Regions from separate parts of the Pseudactinotalea sp. Z1732 genome, predicted to be linked through region 2. Evidence: riboswitches for the same ligand, from Rfam matches in the RefSeq annotation. Region 2 holds a riboswitch; the other holds the start of a gene.

Region 1 (14,165 bases), on a different contig from region 2:
CCTCACCCCGGGGTGATCGTCCAGATAGCTCACCAGAGCCAGCAGGCGCACCACCCGATCCGCGGAGTTCTCAGCCCGCACGGGGTCCTCCGTCCTGGCCGGGGTGGACGTGCGCGATCGCCCGGAGCCGTCGCAACACCGCCTCGCGCACCTGCGGCGGATCCAGCACCACCACGGCCTCGCCGTACCCGGCGAGCTCCTCCGCGATCAGTTCGGGGTCGGCAGCCTCGACCTCCAGCACCTCACGACTCCCCTCCGGGTCCGGCTGCGCGGGGGCGGTGGCCCTGACCCGCAGCGCCGCGGCTCGCTCGGGCAGTACCGCCACCCGGACCCGGGTGCGCGGGGTCTGGTCCCCACCAGCCTCCGGGCCGGGGATGACGACGACACCGGCCGGCCCTTCCCGGTGCACGCGCCCGGCAATACGGGAGAGCCGGAAACGGCGCTGGGCGTCCCGGTCCCGGTCGAATCCGACCAGGTACCAACCCCGGTCCTTGGCGAACAGTCGCCACGGCTCCACGGTGCGCCGGGCCACGGTCCCGGTGTTGGCCGCCCGGTAGTCGAACTGCACGGCCTGGCGGGCCATGATCGCCTCCAGAAGTTCGTCGAAGGCAGCATCGGGGCCCCGTACCCGGAGCGCCAGGGCGGGCTCCAGTGCCTGGGCGCTGGCGCTGGTGGCCCGCAGTTTCGTCAGGCCGCGCTGGGCCTGGGCCGATAGTCGCGAGTCCTGCCACACCCGGGCCGCGAGCGAGAGCACCCCCACTTCCGCCGGGGTGAAGTCGACCGCCGGCAGTGCGTAGGCGGTGGTGTCGATGCGATAGCCGACATCATCCTCGTGGGTCGGGTCCGTCAGCGTGACCAGGGGCACGCCCAGGCTGCGCAGGGTGTCCTTGTCCCGCTCGAACATGCGCTCGAACGACTCATCCGAGCGGGCATCGGCGTACCCGGCCACGCCCGCACGGATCTGCCCCTTCGTCATCCGGTGGGTGGTGTGGGACAGCGCAATCACCAGCGCCAGCAGCCGTTCGGCGGCGTCCAGGCGTGCACTCATACCCCCAGGCTAATGCCGAACCTCCCGGTGGAGCACCGCAGCCCTGGCTCGAGACCGGGGCCGTGAGGCGCCGCTCCGCCGGTCATCGCAGCCCGGGAGCGCCAGGAAGCGGGTAGGTTGCCCAGGTGATCACGTGGCGCGAGGGTGTGGTGACCGAACTCGGTCGGGCCTGGACCGGGTCGATCGAGGTGCAGGTGAGCGTGGGCGATGAGACGATGCGCGCCCTCGCCTATCCCGATCTGGTGGGACATCCGCGCCCGGGCGACCGGGTGCTGCTGAACACCACCGCCCTGGCCCGCGGCCTGGGTACCGGCGGATACGCCTTCGTGGTGGCGCTCCCGGATCGGTTGCCCCCGGATCCACCGCCCGGACCCGGCCACATCATCAAGTCCCGCTACACCCCGCTGCAGACCATGGTGCTGGCGGCCGATGAGCAGGAGTCCCCGTTCCATTCCCAATTGGCCGACGCGGCTGACCTGGACGGTCTGCCGGTGGTGGTGGCGGACCTGCACTCGGCGCTCCCGGCGGTGCTGGCCGGCGCCCGGTGGGCGGCCGGACAGGCCGGTGCAGCCAGGCCCAGGGTCGCCTATCTGATGACCGACGACGCCGCGCTGCCGGTGTGGTTCTCCCGCGCCGTGGCAGGTTTGCGCGAGGCAGACTGGCTGATCGGGACCATCTCGGTGGGGCAGGCCTTCGGCGGAGACCACGAAGCGGTGAACGTCCACACCGGCCTCCTGGTGGCCCGGCACGTGCTGGGCGCAGATCTGGTGGTCGTGGCCCAGGGTCCCGGGAACGTGGGTACCGGGACCGCCTGGGGCTTCTCCGGCGTGGCCGTGGGCGAGGCCCTGAACGCCGCCGCGGCTCTCGGTGGTGCCCCGGTGGCGGTATTGCGGGTCTCCGGCGCCGACCGGCGCACCCGTCACTACGGCATCTCGCACCACTCCCTGACCGCGCTGACCAAGGTGGCCCTGCGTCCGGTGGACATCCCGGTTCCGGTACTGCCGGCCGCGTTGGCCGAGGTGGCCGATCGAATCCAGGAGCAGTCCGGTGCGCTGACCGCGGCGGGGCACCGCCTGTGTTCGGTCGGCACCGACGGGCTCACCGAGGCGCTGGCGCAGAGCCCGGTACCGCTGTCCACCATGGGACGTGGGTTGGACCAGGACCCGGCCTCATTCCTGACCGCGGCGGTGGCCGGGGTCCTCGCCCACACCCTCAGCGGCGGTGACCAGGGCCGATAACCGGGCGGCCTCCTGGCGGGCGTAGGTCCCATCGGCGCGCTGGACCGCCATCACCGACAACGTGGTGCCGTCAGCGATGTCCAGTTGGACCCAGGACCGGTCCCCGAAGTGCACCGAGACGATCCGCTGCCAGGGCAGGTGGTGGCGCAGCACGATGTTGTACACCCGCAGCCCCTCGGTGTCGGGGACGGCGCGGATCGCCAGCACCCGGAGCAGGAAACTCACCACCAGGGCCAGCACCAGGACGACCGAGAGGATCTGGGCGGAGTAGTCACTGGAGAACTGCACCAGACGCACGATGATTGCTGCGGATCCGGCGATGCAGGCCACCAACAGGATGGGGATGATCACGCGCGTGGCGCGGGGCCGGAAGGGCCGGTACGGATCGTCCTGGCGGGACATGGTGCGGTGAGACCTCCTGCTCCATCGTGCATCCGTGGCTGCTGGGACGCATCCGCAGCGGCCACCTGCTCGTGCGCAGCCCGGGCGGGGTGGCGCCGCTAGATCCTGCTGGCGTGGATGGAGGTCACGATGATGGCCCGGGCGCCCACCTCGTAGAGCTGATCCATGATCTGGTTGGTGCGGTCCCGCTCCACCATCGCCCGGACCGCCACCCACCCCTTGTCGTGCAGCGGCGAAACCGTGGGTGATTCGAAACCGGGTGTCACCGAGACCGCACGCTCGACCACGCTGACCGGGCAGTCATAGTCCATCAGGACGTACCGCTGGGCCACCTGCACCCCGTGCACGCGGCGATCCAGGACCACCAGCCCGGGAGCCTCCGGCCCGGCCGGGCGGATCAGAACCGCCTCGGACTGCAGGATCGGCTCGCCGAAGACCTCCAGTCCCGCGGCTCGGAGCGTGGCCCCGGTCTCGACCACATCGGCCACCGCATCGGCCACCCCGAGGCGCACCGTCGACTCGATCGCCCCGTCCAGCCGGACCACCTCGGCCTCGATGCCCCGGGCTCTCAGGTGGTCATCGACCAGGGTTGCGTAGGAGGTGGCGACGCGCTTACCGGCGAGGTCGGCCACGGTTGCGATCTGGTCGGCCGGGGCGGCGAACCGGAACGTGGAGCCGGCGAAGCCCAGCGCACGATGTTCCACCGCGTCCACCCCGGAGTCCAGCAGCAGGTCCCGGCCCGTGATGCCCGCGTCCACGGTTCCGGCCCCTACGTAAACCGCGATGTCGCGGGGCCGGAGGAAGTAGAACTCCACGTTGTTGTCGGGGTCGGGCAGCACCAGTTCGCGTCCGTCGCGACGCTGGCGGTAGCCGGCCTCACGCAGCATGTGGCTCGCGGGCTCGGCGAGAGATCCCTTGTTCGGGAGGGCGATTCGCAGCACGCGTCTCTCCTTGGTCAGCGCCGGGTGGTCACAGATGGCGGTAGATGTCGGACAGGGTCAGCCCGCGGGCGAGCATCAGCACCTGAAGGTGGTAGAGCAACTGGGAGATCTCCTCCGCGGTGCGTTCGGCACTCTCGTGCTCGGCCGCCATCCAGGCCTCGGCAGCCTCCTCGATGACCTTCTTCCCGATCGAATGCACACCGGCATCCAGGGCCGCCACCGTGCCCGAACCTGCCGGGCGGTCGGTAGCACGTTGCTGCAGTTGATCGAACAGCTCCTCGAACGTCTTCACGGAAGCCCAGCCTACTGCGCTCAGCGCCACTGCGTGGTGTAGGCCTCATCTGCTGGGACGGGCTCGTCGAGCAGTCCCACCTGGTCCATGAACTCGGCCATCTCCTCCCACGCCTCCGGGTCCTGCGCGCCGAACTCTCCGGTGCCGTAGAGCTCGACCATCGCCTCCGCGGTGAGCAGCGCCGCTGCCTCATCCTGGTCGGTCATGGTCCCGGGGATGTGCGCGCTGGCAGCGTCCACGGCGACCTGCGGATCGGCGCGGATGTCATCCACCGCTCGTTCCACAGCCCGGATCAGACCGGGTACGGCCTCGGAGTGGTCGTTGAGCCACTCCTGCGAGGCACCCAGTCCGACGCTCACCAGAGGGAGCACGTCGGGATCAGCGATCGTGCGCACCGGGAAGTCGGCGGTGGCAAAGGCAGCGGCGTCGGCGGTGACGAAGCCGACCACGGCGTCCACGTGACCCTCGGACAGCGCGTTGAACAAGGTGAAACCCACGTGCTCGATGTTCACCTCATCCTCGCTCAGACCGGCGCGGTCCAGGTAGCCCAGGAGCCCGAACCAACTCTGTCCGAAGGGCCCGGGAACCCCGAGGTTGCGCCCGGCCAGATCAGCGACCTCGGTCAGTTCGGAGTCGGCCGGCACGAAGATCTGCACGGGGTAGTCCTGGTAGATGGTGGCCAGCGACACCACGTCGGTGCCGTGGCTGACCGCCTGCAGGATCTCATCGTTCCCGGCGATCACCACGTCCTCCTCCCCCGCTTCCAGAGCGCCGAACAGCGACTCCGAGGCGCCGTGGTGGCGCAGGTCCACCTCCAGACCCTCGGCCTCGAAGTATCCGGCGTCCTGCGCCAGGTAGAACGGCGCGAACTGCACGTCGGGGATGTAGGTCAGGCCGATGGTCACCTCGGTCGACTCCGCGGCGTCGGGTTGCTGCCCGGCGCCGGCTCCCTCCTCGTCCCCCGGCCCGGACTGTCCGGCGCAGCCCGCCAGCACGGCGACGGCGAGTGCGGCCGCAGCGATCGTCCCCCGGGCGCGGGTGGTACGCCGTCGGCCCCGGTGGCCGCGGATGCGGGGGCGGGAGCGGCGGAGGGCGGCGGGTGCGTTCATGGTTCTCCTTACCAACGCAGTCGTCGTTCCAGGTAGCGGATCGCGAAGAAGAAGGTCATCGCCAACACCGACAGTGCGATGAGGACGGCGAACAGGCCGGCGGTGTCCTGCCGGTCCCGGTAAACCGTGAGCAGCATCCCCAGGCCCTGACCGCCCATCACGAACTCCCCGACCACAGCGCCGGTGACGGACAGGACGAAGCCGTTACGTACCCCGGCGAGCAGGGACGGCAGCGCCAGCGGTGCCTCGATGTGCCAGAGCAACCGGCCCCGGCCGGCTCCGTCCACCCGGGCCGCATCGATGACATCGGGGTCCAGCGTGGTCAGGCCGAGGGTCGTGTTGATCAGGATCGGGAAGAAGACCAGCAGGGCACATAACAGCGCGATCGGCACCAGGCCGTACCCGATCCACAGCACCAGCAACGGCGCCAGCGCCACGGCGGGGATCGCCTGGGTCGCGGCCACGTAGGGTCCCAGGGCGGCGGAGACAGCCGCCGAGCGGGCGATCAGGTAACCCAGCGGCACCGCGACCATGAACCCGATGAGACAGCCCAGCAGTGCCTCGGCCATGGTGGTGGTGGCGTATCCGGCCAGGCCACCCTCACGCCACTCGGTGAGCAGCCGCGGGCCCAGGGCGCTGGGCGCTGGCAGGGAACGGGAGTCCAACGACCACGCGAGGAGTTCCCAGCCCAGCAGCACCGAGATGCCGGCCACCACCGGGGCCAGGACGCTCAGCGCGGGTCCTGCTCGGGGCGCCACCAAGGTGACGGTGCTGCGGGCCACGGCGGCCTCTCCTTCCCAGGCGTGACCCGGGGTCCGCCTGGGTTGCGCGGCGCAACCTCGGCCGGCGCCGATACGTATCGGCGCCGCGTGCATCCTCCCATCCGGACTTTCACCGTCGGTCCCGGAATTCCACCAGGTCAACCGCCCGCCGCACGAATGCGTAGGCCGGGTCGCGGACTATCACCGCCGGTTCGGACTTTCACCGACCCCGGAGCACGTCTCTTGCTGACCTTATTGTGCCACATCCGGGTCCGGTCGTGCCCGCACGGCCCTTTCCCCGGGAGGCCCGTCAGGCCGGGTAGGCGGCGGTGGCGAGGTCGCGCAGGGCGGCGATTTCCGCGTTCGGGTCCGCGGCCCGGTACACCGCGGATCCGGCGACGAACATGTTCGCACCGGCGCCGGCGGCCTGGGCGATCGTGTCACGGGAGACCCCGCCGTCCACCTGCACCCACACGTCCAGGCCGGCTTGCTCGATCGCGCGTCGGGCCCGGGTGATCTTCGGCAGCATTGAGGTCAGGAACGGCTGGCCGCCGAACCCCGGTTCCACCGTCATCACCAGGACCATGTCGAACTCGCCGAGCAGGTCCAGGTAGGGCTCCACCGGGGTGTCGGGTTTCAGCGCGATCCCGGCGCGCGCACCTGCTTCACGCAGCCGCCGGGCCAGCCGGATCGGGGCGACGGACGCCTCGGCATGGAAGGTGACCGAGGCCGCACCCGCCTCGGCGAACTGCGGCGCCCAGGTGTCCGGGTCCTCAATCATCAGATGAACATCGGCCGGGGTGGAGACGTGCTCCAACAGTGCCCGTACCACCGGTAACCCGAACGTCAGGTTCGGGACGAAGTGGCTGTCCATCACGTCCAGATGCACGAAGTCGGCGTCGCTGATCCGTTCGACCTCCTCGGTGAGCCGGGACAGGTCCGCGTTCAGCACACTCGGTGAGATGAGGATCGCCATGGCTCGCCAGCCTACTTCCTCGACCGGCACCTCATGGCCGCGGCCGTCACCGCCGGATCAGTGCCAGGAACATCGCGTCGGTGCCGTGCCGGTGCGGCCACAGTTGCGCCATCGGCCCGGTGAGGTCATCGGGCGGGGTGACCGAGACCCGGCCGAGCGCGGCAGCGGCGCCCAGCAGCGTGGCGCCGGGGAAGTCTCGCAGCACGTCGGTGACCACCACACTGGTCTCGGCCATGTGCGGGGAGCAGGTGACGTAGGCCACCACTCCCCCGGGACGGACGGCGCGCAGGGCCGAGGTGAGCAGTTCCCGCTGCAGGGTGGTCAGTGCGGCCAGGTCCTGCAGGGTGCGACGCCACCGGGATTCGGGCCGACGGCGCAGCGCCCCCAGGCCGGTGCACGGCGCATCGACCAGGACGCGGTCGTACCGACCCGGCTCGGCGGTGCCCACGTCGCGACCATCACCGGTGCGCACCTCCAGTCCCGGCAGTACGCCTCGCACCGCCCGCACCGAGTCGGCCACCAGCGCCGCCCGGTGCGGGGCCAGTTCGTTCGCGGTGAGCACGCCTTCGGGCGCGCGTTCGGCGAGCAGGGCGCCCAGGAGTGCGGATTTGCCGCCCGGGCCGGCGCACAGGTCCAGCCAGGTGGAGTCGGTGCCCTCCAGATCGGTGTCCGCCAGAGCCAGGGTGACCAGTTGGCTCCCCTCGTCCTGTACGCCGACGGTGCCGGCGCGCACGGCGGCCAAGGCGCCGGGGTCCCCGGAGGTCAGCATCTGCGCCGTCGGCGCCCACCGGCCCGGTGTGGCGGTGTCGGCGGGCAGGTCCCCGGGAACGGCCAGGCCGGGACGCAGGCACAACGAAACCGCCGGCGCGGTGTTGTTGGCCGCCAGCGCCGCCTCGACCTGGTCCGCGCCGGCCTCCGGTCCCAGTGCGGCCCGGATTGCCCGGACCACCCATGCCGGGTGGGAGTGGACCATGGCGGCGGCGTCCACGTCCAGTCCGGTGTCGGTGACCGGCCTGGGCAGTTGTGTGAGCCAGTGCTCCAGTGCATGTTCGCTGATCCGGCGCAGGATCGCGTTGACGAAGTTGCCCGGGCCGGCCCCGATGGTGCCTCGTGCCAGGGCGACGGACTCCGAGACGGCGGCGTGGTCGGGCACGCGCATCGCCAGGATCTGATGGGCGCCCAGCCGCAGCACCCGGGCCACCGCCGGGTCCAGGTCCCTGGCCGCCCGGTCCGAGACCAGGCCGATGATGGCGTCATAACGGCCCTGCAGTCGCAAGGTGCCGTAGGTGAGTTCGGTGGCGAACGCCGCATCACGCCCGCTGATCCCGCGTTCGCGTAGTAACGGTGGCAGCACCAGGTTGGCGTAGGCGTCGGACTCGGCGACCGCGGTGAGCACCTCCAGTGCCACCACACGTGCGGGGGAAGCCTGGGCGCGCGGGCTCCTGGTGCCCGTGCGGGCCCCGGGCGTACCGGACGCGTCCCCGCGGCTGGGCCGGCCCGAGGTCTGCCGCCGGTCCGCACGCCTGGGTCCACCTCGCGCGCCGTCCGGCCCTCTTCGGGACCCGGGCCGGCCGGCGCCCCGGCGCCCGCGGTGCTCCTCAGTCATCATCGGTCCCCTCGAACCGGGCGTCGCTGGGCAACCTGGCTCCGCGGGCCCAGTCGGTGGCATCCATCCATCCCTTACCGGCCGGCGCCAGATCGGTCAGGCGCACCGGGGTGGAGCCGGTGCCCACCAGCACGGCCTGCGCACCGGCCTCGAGCACCCCGGGCGCCAGGGCAGCGGCCTCCGCATCGGGACGGACCGGCCCGATCTTCATCCGGCGGCCATCATAGGTCGTCCAGGCCCCGGGTGCCGGTGTGGCGGCCCGGATCTGCCGGTCCACCACCTGTGCCGGCGCGCGCCAGTTGACGTGACCGTCGGCGGCACTGAGTCGTGGGGCGTGACTGACCCCGGTCTCCGCCTGCGGAACCGGCGAAATGGTGCCGGCTTCGATCTCATCCAGGGTGCGCACCAGCACCGGCGCACCCACATCGGCCAGTTCGGTCAGCAGGTCTCCCGCCGTGTCCCAGGGGCGGATCGGGTGGTCCTGGGTGAGATACACCGGGCCGGTGTCCAGCCCGGCCTCGATCCGGAAGGTGCTCACTCCGGTCCGGGTGTCCCCGGCCCGGATCGCGTGCTGGACGGGAGCAGCACCGCGCCAGGCCGGCAGCAGGGAGAAGTGCAGGTTGACCCATCCGTGGGGCAGCGCGGACAGGGCGGGCTCGCGCAGCAGCGCGCCGTAGGCGACCACGGCACTGACCTGGGGTTCCAGGGCGGTGATCTGTGCGAGTTCATCCTCGCCGTGGGGCCGGTCGGTGGTGACGACCGGTAGACCGTGCTCCGATGCTGCCTGGTGTACCGGGCTGGGGGTCAACCGGCGTCGCCGCCCCACCGGCGCGGGAGGGCGGGTCAGGACGCCGACCACGTCGTGGTCGCTGTCCAGCAGGGCACGCAGCGTCGGCACCGCCACGACGGGAGTCCCGCAGAACAGCACGCGCATCGATCTCGCCTCTCCCTCGTCCACGACCGCACCCGGTGGCGGCCTCCCGAGTCTAGGTGCTGGCCCTCACCACAATTGCACCGGGTCCACCTGGACGCGGACGGTACCCGGCTCCTTGCGCGCACTGCGGTGGGCCTGGGTGTGCAGCAGTGCGATGTTGATCGGCTCGCGCTGGCCCAGGGGCCCGCGCACCAGGGCGCGCACCATCGTCTCCTCCCCCTGCGGCCCGGAGCCGGGGCCCTCGGCGTGCGGGTCGCCGGGCAGGTCGACCGGCCCGAGCACCTCCGCACCGGGGGGCAGTTGGAGGGCACGCAGGAAGGAGCGCACCGCGGAAGCCGGGCCGGACAGCGCGGCCATGTGGGCCTGCGGGGGGAAGCCCAGCTCGGCCCGCTCATCGAGTTCGCGCTGCGCCAGCCCGATGGGGTCCCACCGCACCAGGGCCTGAGACGGCACCGGTGCACCGTGACCGAGCAGGATCACCCCGCCCCCGTCCGCGGCCGATCGCACCAGCGCCGCCGCCCGCAACCACCGCCGCAATGCCTCCACCCCGGCGTCCAGTTCGGGACGTTCGGTGGTCACCGCCGCATCGAGCAGCGCGGCGGCGTAGTAGCCGCCCTCGGCCACCGGCTCGGCCCCGGGGGTGGCCACCACCAGCCGGGGCCGGTCATCGACACCGGGCACCACTCCCCCGTCCCGGCCGGAGACGAGCACCGGCACACCGGGAAAGGCGCGGCCCAGTTCCTCCGCTGTTCGGTCGCTACCCACGCGGGCGGACCGCAGTTCGGCGCGCCCGCACTCAGCGCACCGCCAGCCGGTCGCGATTCGCCCGCACCACCCGCACCCGGGTGTGGCGCCCCGGGCCGGTAGGCGCAGTCGGCCGTGACACGCCCGGCACCGGGCCGGGGTGCGACAGCCCGCGCACGAGATCGCGGGCACGTACCCCCTGCGCGGCACCTGCACCAGAACCGGGCCGGACTGCAAGCCGCTCCGTAGCAACCGCCACGCCACCCCGGGGATGCGAGCCCGCCCGGCCGGGCCCTCCGCTTCCAGTTCCACCTCGCCGGGCGCCTGTACCCGGGGTGCCGCGGCACGCACGGTGGTCCGGTCGGCGTGCAGTGACCGGGCCCAGCCCTGCTGCACCAGCAACTGGGCCGCCGGCGTGCGGACGTACCCCCCGATCAGCGCACCGGCGCCGGCACCGGTGGCACGCTGGACCAGCACCGTGCGGGCGTGCGGGTACGGGGCGCGCATCTCCGCGAGGGAGTCGTCACCGTCGTCCCAACACACCACCAGGCCCAGGTCAGGCACCGGCGCGAAGGCGGCCGACCGGGTCCCGATCACCACCTGCACCTGTCCGGTCAGGGCGAGGACGAACCGGCGGTACCGGGCCGAGCGGCCCTGATCGGCGGCGAGGACCTCGTGCGCCACGCCGGCGCGGGTCAGGGCGGCGCCAAGGGTGTGCACGTCCGTGGTGTCCGGCAGCACCACGACGGCGGATCGCCCGGAGGTGCAGGTGGCCAGCACGGCGTGACTGATCGCCTCGGCCCAGTGGGCTCCCTGGATGGCGCGCGGAAGCGCCGACCAGACCGCGCGGGGCGACTCCCCCGCCGCCAGCCGGCGCAGGAACGCAGAACCCCCGGGATACGGCGACCACGCCTGCTCATCCGCGACTGCCGTGACCTTGGCCCAGCGGACCTCCCGGGTCGAGCCCGGGCCGACCCCGTCGCCACCGGACGTGGCCTGCTGGGCGGGGGCGTCGTCGTCGGCGTCCGATTGGCCCTGCCCGCTCGCGGCGAGGATGCGCTGCAGGGCCGCCTTCTCGGCGCCGGCGTGCCGGGGCGGGACGGCCAGGCGCAGCACGTCGGTGACGGTGCCGGCGTACCGCCGGGCCACCGCCCGGCACAGGGCCAACACCTCCTCGGTCAGCACCGGCAGGTCCGAGACCACCCGCCGTAGCGGCGACAGGGCACGCCCGGCAGTGGCCGGTGGGCCGAGGGAGATGACGAAGCCATCGCGTTCGGTACCGGCGAACCGGACCTTGACCCGGACCCCGGGACGCACTGCGGCCGACATCTCCGGTGGCACGGCGTAGTCGAAGGGGCGGTCCAGGTGCGCCAGCGGGGTCACCACCAGCACCTGGGCCACGAGCCCGGGCCCAGTGTCGGATTCGGGGCCGGGAGCATCCACCTGAAGCAGGGCGGGTTGGTGGGTGCTCATGCTCCGATCCCACCATGAAGCGCCCACAGCGGGAAACCCGCCGCGGTGCCGGTCCGGGTGCGGCGGTGCTCAGCCGGCGGCTGCTCGCAGGTCCGCCACCTTGTCGGTGCGCTCCCAGGTGAACTCGGGTACCTCCCGGCCGAAGTGGCCGTAGTTGCTGGTGGCGGCGTAGATGGGCCGGATCAGGTCGAGGTGGTCGATGATCGCCAGCGGACGTAGGTCGAACACCTCGGTGATGGCGTTCTGGATCGACTGCGCCGGAACGGTCTCGGTCCCGAACGTCTCGACGTACACCGCCACCGGGTGGGCCCGACCGATCGCGTAGGAGACCTGGACCTCACAACGGCTGGCCAGACCGGCGGCAACCACGTTCTTGGCCACCCAGCGCATCGCGTAGGAGGCCGAACGGTCAACTTTAGAGGGATCCTTTCCGGAGAACGCCCCGCCTCCGTGCCGGGCCATCCCGCCGTAGGTGTCGACGATGATCTTGCGGCCGGTCAGCCCGGCATCGCCCATCGGCCCGCCCAGCACGAACGCACCGGAGGGATTGATCAGCGTGGTGACGTCGGAGACGTCCAGGTCCATGCCCGCGGCGAACCCGCGCAGCACGTGGTCGATCACGTGTTCGCGCAGCAGCGGCGGTAGGTCGCGTTCGGGGTCCAGGTGCGCCTCGTGCTGCGTGGACAGCACCACGGTGTCCACCGTCACCGGGCGTTCGCCCTCGTAGCCGATGGTGACCTGTGTCTTGGCATCGGGTCGCAGGCCGGCTGCGATGCCCTGCTTGCGGACCTCGGCCAGACGCTGGGTGATCCGATGCGACATCAGGATCGGCAGCGGCATCAACTCGGGGGTGTCGGAGCAGGCGTAACCGAACATCAGGCCCTGGTCCCCCGCGCCCTGCAGGTCCTGGTCGTCGACAGCGGTGCCCTGGCGCGTCTCCAGGGAGGTGTCCACCCCGGCGGCGATCTCGGCGGACTGCTGGTCGATGGAGATCGACACGCCGCACGAGCGACCGTCGAAGCCGATGTCGGAAGAGGTGTAGCCGATCTCGGTGATGACATCACGAACCAGCTGCGGGATCTCCACGTAGGAGTCGGTGGTGACCTCACCGGCTACGTGCACCAGCCCCGTGGTGACCATCGTCTCCACGGCGACCCGGGAGGCCGGGTCCTGCTTCAACATGGCGTCCAGGATGGAGTCGGAGATCAGGTCGCAGATCTTGTCCGGATGCCCCTCGGTGACGGACTCGGAGGTAAACAGTCGAATACTCACGACGCGAGCCTAGTGGTTCGCGCCCACACGAGCCCGTCGGGACCGGGGCACGCCCGCGTTCCGTGCAACCCCTTCCAGCCCTTGCCGTTGGCGACGTTGGCTCAGGAGTGCGCGGCCGAGCCCAGGCGGGCTGCGATCGCGTCCAGGATTCCGGCCGCCACCTCGGTCTTGGTGCCCCCGGCGCGGCCGATCTCGCCGCCGTCGGAGTCCAGGATGACCACCTCGTTCGGGACATCCCCGAATCCGGCGCCCGCACCCACCCGGTTGACGGCGAGCAAGTCCGCCCCTTTGCGGCGTGCCTTTGCGCGGCCGTGCTCCAGCACCTCGGCGGAATCGGCGCCGGTCTCCGCGGCGAAGCCGACCACGACCTGCCCGGGCGGCCGGGAGGCCACCAGGGCAGCAAGGATGTCCGGATTGGCGACCAACTCGATCGCCGGGGTCTGCCGCCGGTTACCCTCGGCGTCGTGGGTCTTGATCTTGGCCTCGACGGTGCTGGCCGGCCGGAAGTCGGCCACGGCGGCGGCCATGATGACCGCGTGGGCGTTCGCTGCGGCGGTGGTCATCGCCGCCTGGAGCTCCGCGGTGGTCTCCACCTGCTCGATCCGGACCTGCGGTGGCAGGTCCGCCAGCAGGGCGGCCTCGACATTCGCCGCGGCCAGGTGAACCGTGGCACCCCGGTCCGCGGCGAGCCGTGCCAGGGCCAGGCCCTGCCGGCCCGATGACCGGTTTCCCAGGAAGCGGACCGGGTCCAGGGGCTCGCGGGTGCCGCCTGCGCTGATCGCCACGGTGCACCCGGCCAGGGGCGCCGACGGCGCCACGGCCTGTGGATCGGCGGCGCCGGGGGTTTCGTCCCGGTGCACCAGCGCAAGGGCCGCGGCCACGATGACGGCGGGTTCGGGCAGCCGCCCGGGGCCGGTGTCGGCACCGGTGAGGCGCCCGCTGTCCGGGTCCAGCACATGCGCGCCGTGGCGGCGCAGGGTGGCCACGTTGTCCCGGGTCGCGGGGTGGTGCCACATCTCGGTGTGCATGGCTGGGGCGATCAGCACCGGACAGTGCACGGTCAGCAAGGTCGCGGTGAGCAGGTCATCGGCACGCCCGGTGGCGGCCCGGGCGAGCAGGTCCGCCGTCGCCGGTGCCACGATCACCAGGTCGGCTTCCCGGCCCAGCCGCACGTGGTCGACGGTGTCCGTGCCGTCGAAGACCGATGTCGTCACCGGCTGGTGCGACAGTGCCTCCCAGGTGGGCCTCCCCACGAACGCCAGTGCGGCCTCGGTCGGGATGACCCGCACCTGGTGGCCGGCCTCGGTGAGGAGGCGAAGCGCGAGGACTGCCTTGTACGCGGCGATCCCCCCGGAGACACCGAGGATGA
Region 2 (14,165 bases):
TACGGTGTTCAGGTCCAGCAGCACCAGACCCGGAAGGTCGGCCACACCGGCGGCGACGTCGCGACGGAGGGCCAGATCCACCAGAACGAGGGGAGTCCTCGCGGGCGATCTCATCGCCAGGGCCTCGGAGGCGGTTTCGACGTCGATGACCGGGGTGCCCGTGCCACGGCAGCAGATGACGAGGTCGGCGGTCGCGAGTGCCGCGACCAGACCGTCGGCGGCCAGGGGCACGACGGCGTTCTTCGCCGCGAACTCCTCGGCCCGGTCGGAGGAGGACCAGACGCTGATGTCGGCGCACGACCGCTTGCGCAGGGCGGCGACGGTCGCACCGGCGTAGGCGCCGGTGCCGACGACGACGGCGCGCGCTCCGGCCCAGGTGCCGGCGGGCACCCGCGGTCCGTCCGCGTCGCTCCAGGCGGGAACTTCCCGCGGACAACCCGCACGCGACGTGCGTGCTGAGGCGAGGTCGATGGCAACGGACACGACCGATCGACCGGCGGCGGCCAGGTCGGTGGACACGGCGATGCGGCGCGATGCCCGGGAGGCGCGCTGGAAGACGTCCTCGAGCGTCGGTGACGTCGTCCCGTCCGCGCGGGCGGACTGCAGGGCGCGGCGAAGTTGACCGGCGATCTCCCGCTCACCGACGACCATGGAGTCCAGGCCCGCCGCCACCTCGAAGACGTGCCTGACGACCTCCTGGCCGACGGCGTGGGACGTGCGGGCGGCGACGTGTGCGCGCGATGTCCCGGATGTCTCGGCGAGTGCCTGGCGGGCAGCCTCGATCGCGTCGGTCTCGGCCCCCGCCGGCTCGAGGTAGATCTCGACCCTGTTGCAGGTCGAGAGAACGAGCACACCTTCGACCGCGGGATGGGCGGCCAGGCGAGCCCCGGCGGCTTCGGCACCGACCGAGAGTCTCTCGAGTTCTGGCAGGGGTACGTCGTGGTGGTTGGCAGCGAGAATGGCGAGCGGCATTCTGGCAGGTTAACTAACCCCGCGAGGTTTGACACAATGCTTGAGTGAATTCATCTGATGATCCCTCGTCGACCCCCTCCGCCCTGTTGTCCGCGTACTCCGGGCTCCGGCCGGAACGACTGCCCGTGTGGTTCATGCGTCAGGCCGGCCGGTCCCTGCCGGAGTACTGGAAGGTCCGGGAGGGAACCGAGATGCTCGAGTCCTGTCTCCGGCCGGAGTTGTCGGCGGAGATCACCTGCCAGCCGGTGCGGCGGCACGGCGTGGATGCCGCGATCTTCTTCTCCGACATCGTCATCCCCCTGCGACTGGCGGGTGTTGACGTCGAGATCGTCCGGGGTGTGGGCCCGGTCATCGGCTCGCCAGTGCGCACGGCCGCCGACGTCGACCGCCTCACCGCACTACCCGGCGGCGACATGACGGCGATTCGCGAGGGCGTCGGCATCGCCGTGCGCGAGCTCGACGGTGGGAGTGAACCGGTCCCGCTCATCGGTTTCGGTGGTGCCCCGTTCACCCTGGCGGCCTACCTCGTCGAAGGGCGGCCCTCACGGGATCACCTCGCCGCCCGAACGATGATGCACGCAGACCCGGCCGCATGGGCCCGGTTGATGACCTGGGCGGCGGACCGCACCGCGGAGTTCCTCCTCGCCCAGATCGATGCCGGGGCACGCGCGGTCCAACTCTTCGACTCGTGGGCCGGTTCGCTGTCGGTCACCGATTACAGCGAGCGGGTCGCGCCCTACTCCGCCCGCGTCCTGTCCGCTGTCGAGGGCCTGGTGCCGCGGGTTCACTTCGGGACCGGCACCTCGGAGATCCTCACTCTCATGCGCGACACCGGTGCTGAGGTCGTCGGGGTGGACCACCGGATCGGCCTCGACGAGGCTGTCCGGCGACTAGGTCCCGGCACCGTCGTGCAGGGCAATATCGACCCGGCACTGCTCGCCGCGCCGTGGGACGTGCTCCAGCGGCACGTGGAGGATGTGATCGACCGGGGGCGATCCGCCGCTGCGCATGTGCTCAACCTCGGCCACGGTGTTCCTCCCGAGACGGATCCCGCCGTCCTCACCCGCATCGTCGAACTCGCGCACGCGCGATGAGGGATGCAGTGGACGTCGTCGTCGTCGGCGGCGGTATCGGCGGCCTCACGGCGGCGTGGGAACTGGCCCGCAGCGGACGCCGGGTCACGTTGGTCGAGGCCTCCGACCATCTCGGTGGGCTCGTGCGTCCGCTCGACGTCGGCGGTGTGATCGTCAACCGCGGGCCGGAGGCGTTCGCGGTACGGCGGCCCGCGGTGGCCGAGTTGTGCGCCGAACTCGGGCTGCCCACGGAGCTGCCCGCGCACGGTTCGTGGCTGGTCACCCCGGAACAGGGCGCCTTCCGTGCCCCGGCCCGCGCCATGCTCGGCATCCCCGCGGACCCGAGCGCCCCCGACGTCGTCGCCGCCATCGGTGAGGCCGCGGCACGACGCGCGGCACTGGACGCCGATCTGGGCCCGACCCCCGGCTCCGACGCCCGCGACCTCGCGACGCTCATCACCGTTCGGATGGGCGAGGGGCTGCTCGAACGCCTCGTACGGCCTCTGGTCTCGGCGATCCACGGCGCCGATCCGTCGGTGCTACCGGTCGACAGTGTCATGCCGGGCCTTCGCGATGCGCTACGGCGCACCGGGTCGCTTGCCGCCGCCGTCGCCGCGACCCTGCCCGAGGGGCCCGCCGTCGCGTCCGTCACCGGAGGCATGCACCTCCTCGCCGAGGCCCTCGCGGAGGCCGCACGCGCCCACGGCGCCACCTTGCTCACACGCGCCCCGGTCGCCGCGATCGAGTCCGGTTCCCGCGGGCGCTGGCGGGTCGTGGTCGCCGGCGGCACGGACGTCCCGGAGGCGCACGACGTCGTCGTGGCGACGTCCGGGGCCGCCACCCTCGCGCTCCTACAGCCGCACGTGGACACCCACGCGTTGCGGACGACGACGGGTCAGCCGACGACCCACATCACGCTACTCCTCGACGCTCCAGAACTCGACGACGCCCCTCGCGGTAGCGGAGTCATTGCCGCAGAGGGGGTGCCCGGGGCCAAAGCGCTGACCCACGTCACCGCGAAGTGGGACTGGGCCGCCCGGGCCGCCGGGCCAGGGCGGCATGTGATCCGACTCTCCTACGGCCGGCCGGGGCAGGAACCACCCCCCGATTCCGTCGACACCGTCACGGACGCCGCCCGCCTGCTCGGCACCGATCTTCGGGCCGACCAGGTGCGCGACAGCAGGGTGGTCCGCCACGCCGGAGCGCTCGTTCCGGCTGATCCGCACGTTCGAGATGCGGTGCTCGACCTGTCCCGGACGATGGCCGGGCGTGGCCTTCACCTTGCCGGCGGGCTCGTCGCGGGGACGGGATTGCCCGCCGTCGTGACGCGGTCGCGGTCGCTCGCCGCGATGCTGGGCGGCCCGGCCAGCGCGCCCGCCCTTCGTGCGGCTGCACGGCCTGCCGATGAGACAGTGGCACTGTGAGCGCCACCTCCGACTCGAGTCCCTGGGTGCTGGGCACCCGGGGCTCCGACCTCGCCCGGACCCAGGCCGGAGGCGTCGCGGACGACCTCGTTGCCGCCGGCGCCGGGCCCTTCGAACTGCGCATCGTGCGCACCGAGGGAGACGTCCGCACCGAGTCCCTCGCCTCGCTCGGTGGTGCCGGCGTCTTTGCCGGAGCACTGCGCGCGGCGCTGGGTGCGGGGACGGTCGACGTCGTCGTCCACTCGCTCAAGGACCTCCCCACGGCGCCTGCCCCGGGGTTACGGATCGCCGCCGTCCCGGTTCGTGCGGATGCCCGGGACGCGCTGTGCGCACGGGAGGGTCGCACCCTCGACACACTGCCGCGAGGCGCCCGTGTCGGAACGGGGTCCCCCCGCCGAGCCGCCCAGCTGCGCGCCGCCCGCCCGGACCTGGACGTCGTCGACATCCGCGGCAACGTCCCAACCCGGCTTGCTCGCACCGAGAACGATCTCGACGCCGTCGTGCTCGCGCTCGCCGGCCTCGCGCGCATCGGGCTCGCCGGCCGCGCGACCGACGTCCTCGACCCGGTCGCGATGCTGCCGGCTCCCGGTCAGGGTGCGCTCGCCATCGAGACCCGCGTCGAGGTGCCTGAGCCGCTGGGTCGGGCCCTTGCGGCCCTGGACCATCTGCCGACCCTGATCGAAGTCACCGCCGAGCGCCAACTCCTCGCCAGTCTGGAGGCCGGCTGCGCCGCCCCCGTCGGTGCGCTCGCGACCCTGGAGGGCGAGACGCTCAGGCTCGAGGCGGTTGCGGCGGCGATCGACGGTAGTCGGGTGCTGCGCTCGTCCGGGACGACGTCGGTGGACCTCACGGGCCGGCGTGATGATGTGCTGGCGAGCGCTCGCGAGCTCGGCCACGAACTCGGCACCGAACTCATCGGGCAGGGTGCCGGCGAACTCGCCAGGGCAACCCCGTGACCGAGGCGTCGGTGAGCAGTGACTCCCCGGCTCCGGGCTCGCCGCTCTCGGGCCTGCGAGTGCTCGTCCCGCGGGCCGGCGCCGAGGACCCGATCGCGCGCGCGGTCCGGGAGGCCGGGGCCGTGCCCGTGACCGTCGCACTCACCGAGACCGTGCCGGCCCACGACACCGTGATGGAGCGTGCCCTCGCACTCGGCGGTGCTGCGTGGCTGGTGCTCACCTCTGCTCGCACGGTTTCGGTGCTCGCGGACTACGCGGCCCGGACCGGGGCACCGCTCGGGGAGCGCCTTCGCCGTGCCGTTGCGGCCGGCACCCGACTGGCCGTCGTCGGCCCCGCCACCGCGGCTGCGCTCGCCGGCATCGGGCACCCGCCCCACCTGTGTGCCACCGCCCCGGAGTCGGCCAGGACGCTCCTGGCCGGCTTCCCCCGTCTCGGCGGCGGCGGTCGCGTGATCCTGCCGTGCTCCGCCCTCGCCGCGCCGGAACTGGTCCGGGGACTGCGCGAGCGGGGTTGGGACGTCGACCGCCAGGACGTCTACACCACCCGGGGCGCGGACCTCGACGCCGCCACGCGGGCACGGCTGACCGAGCCGTGGCCGGACGTGATCCTCCTCACCGCGGGCTCAACGGTTCGCGCCCTCGTGGCGCTTCTCGGTCCGCCGCCCTCCTCCACCGCCATCGCCGTCATAGGCGACCCCACCCGGCGCGCCGCCGAGCAGGCCGGGTTACGGGTCGGCGGCGTCGCGCCCGAGGCGACCCCGGCAGGCCTCATCGCTGCCGCCGCCCAGTCACTCCGTCACTGCCACCCCGACCCAGGAGCCGACCACTGATGTCCCCCATGCCTCCGCTCGCCGACCGCCCGCGGCGCCTGCGTGCCAGCGCCCCGTTGCGCCGACTCGTCGCCGAGCACCGCCTCTCGCCCTCCGACCTGGTGCTGCCCGTCTTCCTCGCCGAGGACGCGAGGGAGTCGCGTCCGATCTCCTCGATGCCGGGGGTCGTCCAACACACCGCGGACTCACTGCGCGCTGCGGCACACGAGGCCGCCGCTGCAGGTGTCGGCGGCATCATGCTGTTCGGAGTACCCGCCGTCCGCGACGCCGACGGCTCGGGCGCTACTGACCCGGACGGGATCGCCAACCGTGGTCTGGCGATGCTGCGGGAGGAGGTCGGCGCGGACGTCGTCATCATCTCCGATCTGTGCCTCGACGAGTTCACCGACCACGGTCACTGTGGTGTGCTGGCGGCGGACGGCTCGGTCGATAACGATGCGACGCTTCAGCGGTACGCCGAGATGTCGCTCGCCCAGCACGAAGCCGGCGCACATGTTCTGGGTCTGTCCGGCATGATGGACGGCCAGGTGGCCGCCTGCCGTGCCGCGCTGGACGAGGCCGGTGCCACCAGCGCCGCCATCCTCGCGTACTCGGCGAAGTATGCCTCCGCCTTCTACGGGCCCTTCCGTGAGGCGGTGGACTCCCGGCTCCGTGGCGATCGCCGCACGTACCAGATGGACGTCGCGAACCGCACCGAGGGCACGCGCGAGGCGCTTCTGGACCTCGCGCAGGGCGCCGACGTCGTCATGGTCAAGCCGGCGCTCGGCTACCTCGACGTTCTGTCCGACGTCGCCTCGGCCGTCGACATCCCGGTGGCCGCCTACCAGGTGTCGGGCGAACTGGCGATGGTCGAGGCGGCCGCGGCGAACGGCTGGCTGGACCGGGGCCGCACCATCCTCGAGACGCTGACCTCCATCCGCCGCGCGGGAGCCGGCATCATCGCCACCTACTGGGCCACCGAGGTGGCGGGCTGGCTCACCGGACAGCAAGGAGAGAAATGACCACGAACGATGATCTGTTCACCCGGGCACTCGGCGTCATCCCCGGGGGCGTGGACTCCCCGGTCCGTGCCTACGGCTCCGTTGGCGGCAACCCCCGCTTCGTCGCCGCGGCGTCCGGTGCTCGCATCACCGACGTCGAAGGACGCACCTACGTCGACCTTGTGGCCTCGTGGGGGCCGGCACTGCTCGGTCACGCGCACCCCGAGGTCGTCGCCGCCGTCCAGGACGCCGCGGCTGACGGGCTGTCCTTCGGTGCGCCCACGCTCGGTGAGATCGAACTGGCCGAGACCATCCGCGAACGGGTGCCCCCGGCGCAGCGGGTGCGCCTGGTCTCCACCGGAACCGAGGCCACGATGACGGCGGTGCGCCTCGCGCGGGGCGCCACGGGCCGTGACCTCGTCGTCAAGTTCGCCGGTTGCTACCACGGTCACGTCGACTCCCTGCTCGCCGAGGCCGGCTCGGGCGTGGCGACCTTCGGCCTACCTGGTTCCGCCGGGGTCCCGGCGGCAAGCGCCGCACAGACGATCGTGGTGCCGTACAACGACATCGGCGCGATCGAAGCGGTGTTCGCCGAGCGCGGCGAGGAGGTCGCCTGCGTGATCACCGAGGCCGCACCGGCCAATATGGGCGTTGTCGCACCCGCTGCCGGGTTCAATGCGGCCCTGCGGCGTCTCACCGCGCAGCACGGTGCGCTCCTCGTTCTCGACGAGGTGCTGACCGGATTCCGCGTCGGTCCGGCGGGCTGGTGGGGGCTCGAGGGTGCCGAGGAGTCCTGGGCCGCGGACCTCATGACGTTCGGCAAGGTCGTCGGCGGCGGGATGCCGCTGGCCGCGGTTGGGGGTCGTGCAGAACTCATGGAACTCCTTGCCCCGACCGGGCCCGTCTACCAGGCCGGGACCCTGTCCGGGAACCCGCTGGCAACCGCGGCCGGGCTCGCGACGCTCCGGCTCGCCGACGCGAGCGTCTACGCGCACGTCGACCGCGTGGCGGGCGTCATCGCGCAGGCTGCCGGGCAGGCCCTCTCCGCGGCGGGTGTGCCGCATGTGGTCAACCGGGCCGGGAACCTCTTCTCCGTGTTCTTCGGTCCGGACGCCGCGACCGGTGGCGTCCACGACTACGCCGGTGCCACGGCGCAGGAGTCGTGGCGCTATCCGGCATTCTTCCAGGCGATGCTACAGGCGGGGGTGGCCCTGCCGCCGAGCGTGTACGAGGCGTGGTTCCTCAGCGCAGCACACGACGACAACGCTGTGGACGTCATCCTCGAGGCGTTGCCGCGCGCGGCCCGGTCCGCCGCCCGGGCGCTGCCACCTGGTTGATGACGCCGGCGCCGCGGTGCACGGCGGTTTGGCTGTCCCTGGGAAGTGTGCCATGCTGCTGTCCAAGCAACACGTGCTCCGGGGTCGGTGAAATTCCGAGCCGGCGGTGACAGTCCGCGACCCGCGCGTCTGATGACAAGCGGTTGACCTGGTGGAACTCCGGGACCGACGGTGAGAGTCCGGATGGGAGGCAGCACTGTTGGCGCCGCCGTCGAACGACGACGGCGCCAGTGGCATCGTGCGTCCTCAGGCACCCCGGCTCACACCGAGGCAAGAGGAGACCAGGTGCCGGACGACGCTATCAACCGGGCGCTCCAGCGCGCGCTCGTGCTCGCTCGGCGGGGACCGCAGCGCGGTGGCAACCCCCGCGTGGGGTGCGTCATCATCGGTTCCTCCGGCGCCGTCCTCGCTGAGGGTTGGCACCACGGTGCCGGAACCGAACACGCAGAGGCCGCAGCCATGGCGGCGGCTGACCGTTCCACGCTCCGGGGTGCGACCGCCGTCATCACTCTGGAGCCCTGTCACCACAGCGGACGCACCGCGCCCTGTTCGCAGGCGCTGCTCTCAGCCGGGATCGCCCGGGTCGTGTATGCGGTCCGCGACCCCGATCCGGTCGCCGCCGGTGGCGCACAGTGGCTCCGGTCGCAGGGGTTGGAGGTTCGCACCGCACGGGAGGCGGAGGTGCCCGACGACGTCGTCCGCGGTGCCGAAGCACTCACCGAGGCCTGGGTCACCGCCGTGGAGCGTCGGACGCCGTGGGTCCTGGGCAAGATGGCGGCCAGCCTGGACGGCCGGGTCGCGGCGGTGGACGGCACCTCGAAGTGGATCACCGGACCGGTCGCCCGCGACCATGCCCACGCGGTGCGCGGTGACGTGGACGCCATCGTCGTGGGCACAGGCACCGTCATCGCCGACGACCCCGCGCTCACCGCACGCCGGGCCGGCGGCACGCTGGCAGACCACCAGCCGCTGCGGGTGGCCGTCGGCCATCGTTCCGTGCCCGCCTCAGCCGCGATCCGCAACGGCCCGGGGGACTGGCTCCACCTCACGACACGCGACATCCCCTCGGTCCTCGCGCGGCTCTGGGATGTCGGCGCCCGCCGCGTCCTGATCGAGGGCGGCCCGACCCTCCTCGGGGCCGCCGTGCGCGCCGGCGTGGTGGACGAACTGCACAGCTACGTCGCGCCGGTCCTGCTCGGAGCGGGCCCGGCCGCCGTCCCCGACCTCGGTGTGTCAACCCTCGCTGACGCGCACCGCCGACACACGACCGACGCACAACACCTGGGTGAGGACATCCTCGTCGTCACCCGACGAGCCTGAGGAGTTCTGGCGATGTTCACCGGACTTGTCGAGGAGGTCGGAACCGTTGACGACCGGACCGATCTTGACGGCGCCGCCGTTCTCGCTGTCACCGCGACCACCGTCCTCGAGGACCTGCGCACCGGCGACTCCATCGCGGTCTCCGGGACATGCCTGACTGTCACCGAACTGGACGAGCGCGGCTTCACCGCCGACGTCATGCCCGAGTCGCTGCGCCGGACGACCCTCGGTTCGCTGGCGCCCGGCGACCCGGTCAACCTCGAACGCGCAGTTCGCGTGGATGCTCGGCTGGGCGGCCACGTCGTCCAGGGGCACGTCGATGGCGTCGGCACGGTCCTGCAGCGCAGACCCGGCCCCCGATGGGACGAGGTCGACCTCGGGATGCCCGTCGCCCTCGCCCGGTATGTGGCCGAGAAGGGATCCATCACCGTCGAAGGGGTATCGCTCACGGTGACGTGGGCCGGCGACGAGGCCTTCGGAGTCGCGCTCGTCCCCACAACTCTGGAGCGGACCACCCTCGGTACGCTGGCTCGGGGGGACAGGGTCAACCTCGAGGTCGACGTCGTCGCCAAGTACGTCGCACGCCTACTCTCGGTGAGGGCTGACGTGTGAGTGTCGCGAAGGTTCCTGCGCGATCGGTGCCCTCGGGTGGCGCGGTTTCAGCGCACCGGGAACGCGTCGACGCCGCTCTGGCGTGCCTGCGCGACGGGCGCCCTGTTCTCGTGGCCGACGACCGGGACCGGGAGGACGAGGTCGACGTCGTCCTTCCCGCGGCGACGGCCACCACCACATGGGTTGCCTGGACCATCCGGCACACCTCGGGCTACCTGTGCGCCCCGCTTCCCGAGCACCGGGCCGACCACCTGGAGCTGCCGGTCATGGTGCGCCGCACCCAGGATCCACGCGGCACGGCGTACACCGTGTCCGTCGATGCCTCCGGCGGCGTGGGCACCGGCATCTCAGCGGCGGATCGCGCAACGACCCTGCGAGTGCTCGCCGACCCGACCGCCGGTCCAGCCGACCTCATCCGGCCCGGTCACGTCCTCCCGCTGCGCGCCCTACCCGGCGGCGTCCTGGAGCGGCCCGGACACACGGAGGCCGCTGTTGACCTGTGCCGCCTCGCCGGCGTCGGTGACGTGGCAGCCATCGCCGAACTCGTCGAGGACGACGGCACGATGACCAACCGTGCCCGGGCGGCGGTTCTGGCGCGGCGCCACGGCCTCGCCCTACTCACGATCGCAGACCTCATCGCCTACCGGAGTGCCGAGGGTCGGCCTGCGGTTCCGGCACCGGCACACACCTCGAACCGGGTCCGCGCCCGCGGGACCGCCCGCCTGCCCACCCCGCACGGCGTATTCGACGTTCACGCCTATGCGGACCTGCGCACCGGGGATGAGCACCTCGCCCTCACCGCACCCGGCCCGATTCATGACGGCGGCACCGCCGCGCGCCCGGACCCACTGGTTCGCCTGCACTCGGAGTGTCGCACCGGGGATGCGCTCGGATCCGCGCGGTGTGATTGCGGGGAGCAACTGCGCACCGCCATGGCCCGGGTTGCCAAGGAAGGCGGCGCGGTGATCTACCTCGGCGGTCACGAGGGCCGCGGCATCGGGCTTCTCCCGAAGATCGCGGCGTACGCACTGCAGGATGCCGGGGCCGACACCATCGAGGCGAACCTCAGGCTGGGCCATCCCGCCGAGGCGCGCGAGTACGGCGCGGCCGCGGCGATCCTCACCGACCTCACGATGCGCAGGATCCGGCTGCTCACGAACAACCCCGCCAAGGTCACCGGCATGACCGACGCCGGTATCGAGGTCAGCGCCGCGCTCGGGCTCGACGTGGGTCACACGCCCCATAACCATCGCTACCTGGAAACCAAGAGGACGGCCATGAACCATCATCTGCCGAGTCTGGACGCCCGCATGGGTGGCACAACCACTCCCCGCCCCGCCGAACGCGGAACCGACGCCACGGAGGACCTGTCATGAGCGGTCCGGGAGCGCCTACCGTCACACCCGACGGCGCAGGCCTCACGGTCACGGTGGTCGCCGCGCAGTGGCACGCCACGGTCATGGAGGGCCTCATCGCCGGAGCCCTCCGCGCCACGCACGAGGCCGGTGCTGTCGCGACTCTCCTGCGGGTTCCCGGTTCGTTCGAACTCCCGGTGGCTGCTGCCGCCGCCGCTCGGGCCGGCGCGGACGCAGTCGTCGCGCTCGGCGTCGTGATCAGGGGGGAGACCCCGCACTTCGACTACGTCTGTCAAGCCGCGACGAACGGCCTCACTGACGTCACGGTACGAACCGGTGTGCCAGTCGGCTTCGGACTGCTCACCACCGACGACGAGGCGCAGGCCCTGGACCGGGCGGGGCTGCCCGACTCGCGAGAGGACAAGGGAGCCGAAGCAGCCCAGGCAGCCATTGCGACGGTACTCTCCATTCGCCGCCTCGACGGCCGCGACCGGATCTGACTGCCCGATCGTGACCGGCGAGTAGGTGCTCGGAGAACCTACTCGAGCGGGTTCTTGCGATCGACGTCGGGCTCCCGTCCCCTCAGCAGCCACGACGCCGCATGAGCTCCCGCCGGGTCAGGAGGGAGCCGGCTGCTCCGCCGCCTCAGTCGCGCTGACGGCGTGTGTGGTCGGCCGGTTCGTCGCGGTTCATCTCCTCCAGGACCTCGACGGGCGACTCCACCTCCCCGCGCCACGCCTCGATGCCCTCACGGATCGCCAGGAAGGCGACCACCAAGGCCGCGACGGAGTCGGCCCAAGCCCAGCCGAACAGGGTGTTGAGCAGCAGACCGATCAACACCGTGCCGGACAGGTAGACGCAGAGCACCAGCTGCCTGGCATCGGCCATCACACTCTTGGACTAGAGTTCACGGCCGGTTCGGTGCTCCAGCCAGGCCAGCGCCGGCATCACGATCAGGCTCAGAGCCGCGATGCCGATACCCAACGGGGAGGAGTCGACGTCCGGGGTTCCGGTCAGGGAGAGCACCGAGTCGGTGATCACGGGCGCCGGCCCAGATCGCGACGATGGCTTCCAGGACGTTGTAGGTGATGGTGAAGGCGACGATGAAGCGCACGCGGCGATCGAGGGTGGTGCGGCGCGCTGCGGTGACCGCAGCGGTCATGAGGTCCTCGCGGCGCAGCAGTCGGGGACGGGGCAGGCGGAATCCATACACGGTGCGTCCTCATCGACGGCCAGCGTCACCTCGATCAGGACGGTCAGGGCGCGGGCCAGGTGTGGATCGGCGATCTCATACCGTGTCCGGCGGCCCTCCGGTTCGGCGACGACGATGCCGCAGTCGCGCAGGCAGGTGAGGTGGTTGGACACGTTCGAGCGGGTCAGCCGGAGATCGCGGGCCAGCGCGGCCGGGTAGCTCGGCGCGTCCAGAAGCGTCATGAGGATCCGGGACCGGGTCGGGTCCGCCATGGCCCGGCCCACCCGGTTCATGACGTCGAGATGGTCGGCAATAGTCAGCACCCGATGACTATACAGCGGTGACTGTACTAGTTTGTCGCGCCCGTCTGATGACGGCAGCGCTCGGGGTCGGGCTGGCAGACTGGCCGGTGCCGTACTCCCACGACGAAAGGTCTGCACCGGTGCCTCCCGACATTCCGACCCTGGCCACTCCGTCCGCCATCACGCTGGGCACCTCCGGGCTGGGGCAACCGGACGACGCCGAATCCGAGGCCGCGCAGGTGCGTGCTGCCGTGGCGTTGCTGGGCAGTGAGCACACGCTCATCGACACCTCCAACGCCTATGGCGGGGGCCGCAGCGAACTCATCCTGGGGAAGGCGATCGCCGAGGCCGGTGGCGTGCCGGCGGGCAAGCAGATCGTCTCCAAGGCTGACGCAGAGCCCGGTACCGGCGTCTTCGACCGGGATCGGGTGATGCGCTCCTTCGAGGAGTCCATCACCAGGCTCGGGCTGGACACCCTGCCGCTGTATCAGTTGCACGACCCGTACACCATCACCTTCGCCGAGGCGATGGGCACCGGGGGTGCGGTACAGGGTCTGGTGGAACTGCGTGAGCAGGGCGCGATCGGTGCGATCGGCGTGGCCGCCGGACCCACCTCGATGCTCACCGAGTTCGTGCGTACCGGCGCCTTCGACGTGCTGCTCACCCATAACCGCTACACCCTCGTGGACCGCTCGGCAGCGGACCTGATCAGCGAGGCGGCCACCGCGGGCATGACGGTCCTGAACGCCGCTCCCTACGGGGGCGGGCTGCTCGCCGGTGGCCCGCGGGAGGGGGCGACCTACGCCTACCAGGCTGCGCCGTCGGCCCTGTTGGCCTGGCTGGAGAGGCTCCAGCAGGTCTGCACCGCGCACGGGGTGCCCAGCGCGGCGGCCGCGCTGGCGTTCTCGGCCCGCAACCCCCACATCGCCTCCACGGTGGTGGGCGTGCGTTCACCGCAGCGGCTGGTCGAACTGGATCGGTTGCTGGCCACGGAGGTGCCCGCGCAGATCTGGTCCGCGATCGAGGCGCTCGGCGTGCCGCCGTCAACGATCGAGGACTGAGGGTTCGATCGCGGACGCCGGCAAGGTGATGAGCAATGCCATCTAACTTGCATAGCAACCTAGGTTGCTTTACGTTAGCGGGATGGCGACGCCGTCGACCCAGGAGTGGCCCGCGCAGTGGCTTCGCGGCCCGCTTCCGCTGTGCGCGCTAGAGGTGATCGCGCGGCACGCACCACTGCACGGCTACGCGATCACCCAGCACTTGGAGGAAGCCGGCCTGGGCAGCATCGGGGGAGGCACGCTCTACCCGCTGCTCGGCCGGTTCGAACGGGACGGGCTGGTCAGCACCGACTGGGTTGCCGGCGCGAACGGCCCGGCTCGGAAGGTCTATGTCCTGACCGAGACCGGCGTGCAGCGACTGCAGACCGATGCCGAGCGCTGGCACCGGTTCGCCGAGATCACCACCACGTTGCTCGCCAAGGAAGGGGCGCCGGCATGAGCACCTCGATCGATGAACTGTATGACCGGATTCCCCACGTCGACCGCCACTGGGCGGCCCGGGCGATGACCGAGCTGCGGCTCCGCGATGTCAGCGGCGCGGACATCGGTGCCGCCATGGCCGAGGTCGACTCCCACATGGCTGAGCACGGCGGTGACATCCATGAGGTATTCGGTGATCCCGCGACCTATGCGGCCGCACTCGACCTGCCCGACACCGACAGGCTGCGTGGGTCCCAGTGGGTGGGCGTCTGGCTACCGTCCCTCCTGTTGTACGCCGGGGTCAGCATGCTCCTGGGCGCCGTGGTGCAGG

What was found. Region 2 has a riboswitch for FMN ahead of ribD (bifunctional diaminohydroxyphosphoribosylaminopyrimidine deaminase/5-amino-6-(5-phosphoribosylamino)uracil reductase RibD). Riboswitches for the same ligand answer to the same signal wherever they lie in the genome.
Region 1: another riboswitch for FMN. It lies ahead of ACPL7H_RS06130 (ABC transporter permease); the one in region 2 lies ahead of ribD (bifunctional diaminohydroxyphosphoribosylaminopyrimidine deaminase/5-amino-6-(5-phosphoribosylamino)uracil reductase RibD).

Annotation. Positions count from the first base shown of each region.
Region 1 covers NZ_JBMPQC010000002.1:507,782-521,946, reverse strand. Annotated here, with positions in the region: gene ACPL7H_RS06165 (helix-turn-helix transcriptional regulator) at 1-81, opposite strand, end outside; gene ACPL7H_RS06160 (helix-turn-helix transcriptional regulator) at 71-1,048, opposite strand; gene ACPL7H_RS06155 (DUF3866 family protein) at 1,174-2,286, shown strand; gene ACPL7H_RS06150 (PH domain-containing protein) at 2,218-2,688, opposite strand; gene hisG (ATP phosphoribosyltransferase) at 2,787-3,629, opposite strand; gene ACPL7H_RS06140 (phosphoribosyl-ATP diphosphatase) at 3,658-3,921, opposite strand; gene ACPL7H_RS06135 (ABC transporter substrate-binding protein) at 3,942-5,030, opposite strand; gene ACPL7H_RS06130 (ABC transporter permease) at 5,039-5,812, opposite strand; FMN riboswitch at 5,897-6,032, opposite strand; gene rpe (ribulose-phosphate 3-epimerase) at 6,102-6,767, opposite strand; gene ACPL7H_RS06120 (RsmB/NOP family class I SAM-dependent RNA methyltransferase) at 6,814-8,373, opposite strand; gene fmt (methionyl-tRNA formyltransferase) at 8,366-9,307, opposite strand; gene ACPL7H_RS06110 (primosomal protein N') at 9,374-11,524, opposite strand; gene metK (methionine adenosyltransferase) at 11,594-12,796, opposite strand; gene coaBC (bifunctional phosphopantothenoylcysteine decarboxylase/phosphopantothenate--cysteine ligase CoaBC) at 12,898-14,165, opposite strand, start outside.
Region 2 covers NZ_JBMPQC010000008.1:92,550-106,714, reverse strand. Annotated here, with positions in the region: gene ACPL7H_RS14550 (glutamyl-tRNA reductase) at 1-972, opposite strand, end outside; gene hemE (uroporphyrinogen decarboxylase) at 1,017-2,066, shown strand; gene ACPL7H_RS14540 (protoporphyrinogen/coproporphyrinogen oxidase) at 2,063-3,469, shown strand; gene hemC (hydroxymethylbilane synthase) at 3,466-4,425, shown strand; gene ACPL7H_RS14530 (uroporphyrinogen-III synthase) at 4,437-5,255, shown strand; gene hemB (porphobilinogen synthase) at 5,255-6,256, shown strand; gene hemL (glutamate-1-semialdehyde 2,1-aminomutase) at 6,253-7,572, shown strand; FMN riboswitch at 7,644-7,771, shown strand; gene ribD (bifunctional diaminohydroxyphosphoribosylaminopyrimidine deaminase/5-amino-6-(5-phosphoribosylamino)uracil reductase RibD) at 7,858-8,892, shown strand; gene ACPL7H_RS14510 (riboflavin synthase) at 8,905-9,504, shown strand; gene ribB (3,4-dihydroxy-2-butanone-4-phosphate synthase) at 9,531-10,880, shown strand; gene ribH (6,7-dimethyl-8-ribityllumazine synthase) at 10,877-11,359, shown strand; gene ACPL7H_RS14495 (hypothetical protein) at 11,505-11,747, opposite strand; gene ACPL7H_RS14490 (hypothetical protein) at 11,760-11,900, opposite strand; gene cmtR (Cd(II)/Pb(II)-sensing metalloregulatory transcriptional regulator CmtR) at 12,018-12,374, opposite strand; gene ACPL7H_RS14480 (aldo/keto reductase) at 12,392-13,414, shown strand; gene ACPL7H_RS14475 (PadR family transcriptional regulator) at 13,497-13,853, shown strand; gene ACPL7H_RS14470 (hypothetical protein) at 13,850-14,165, shown strand, end outside.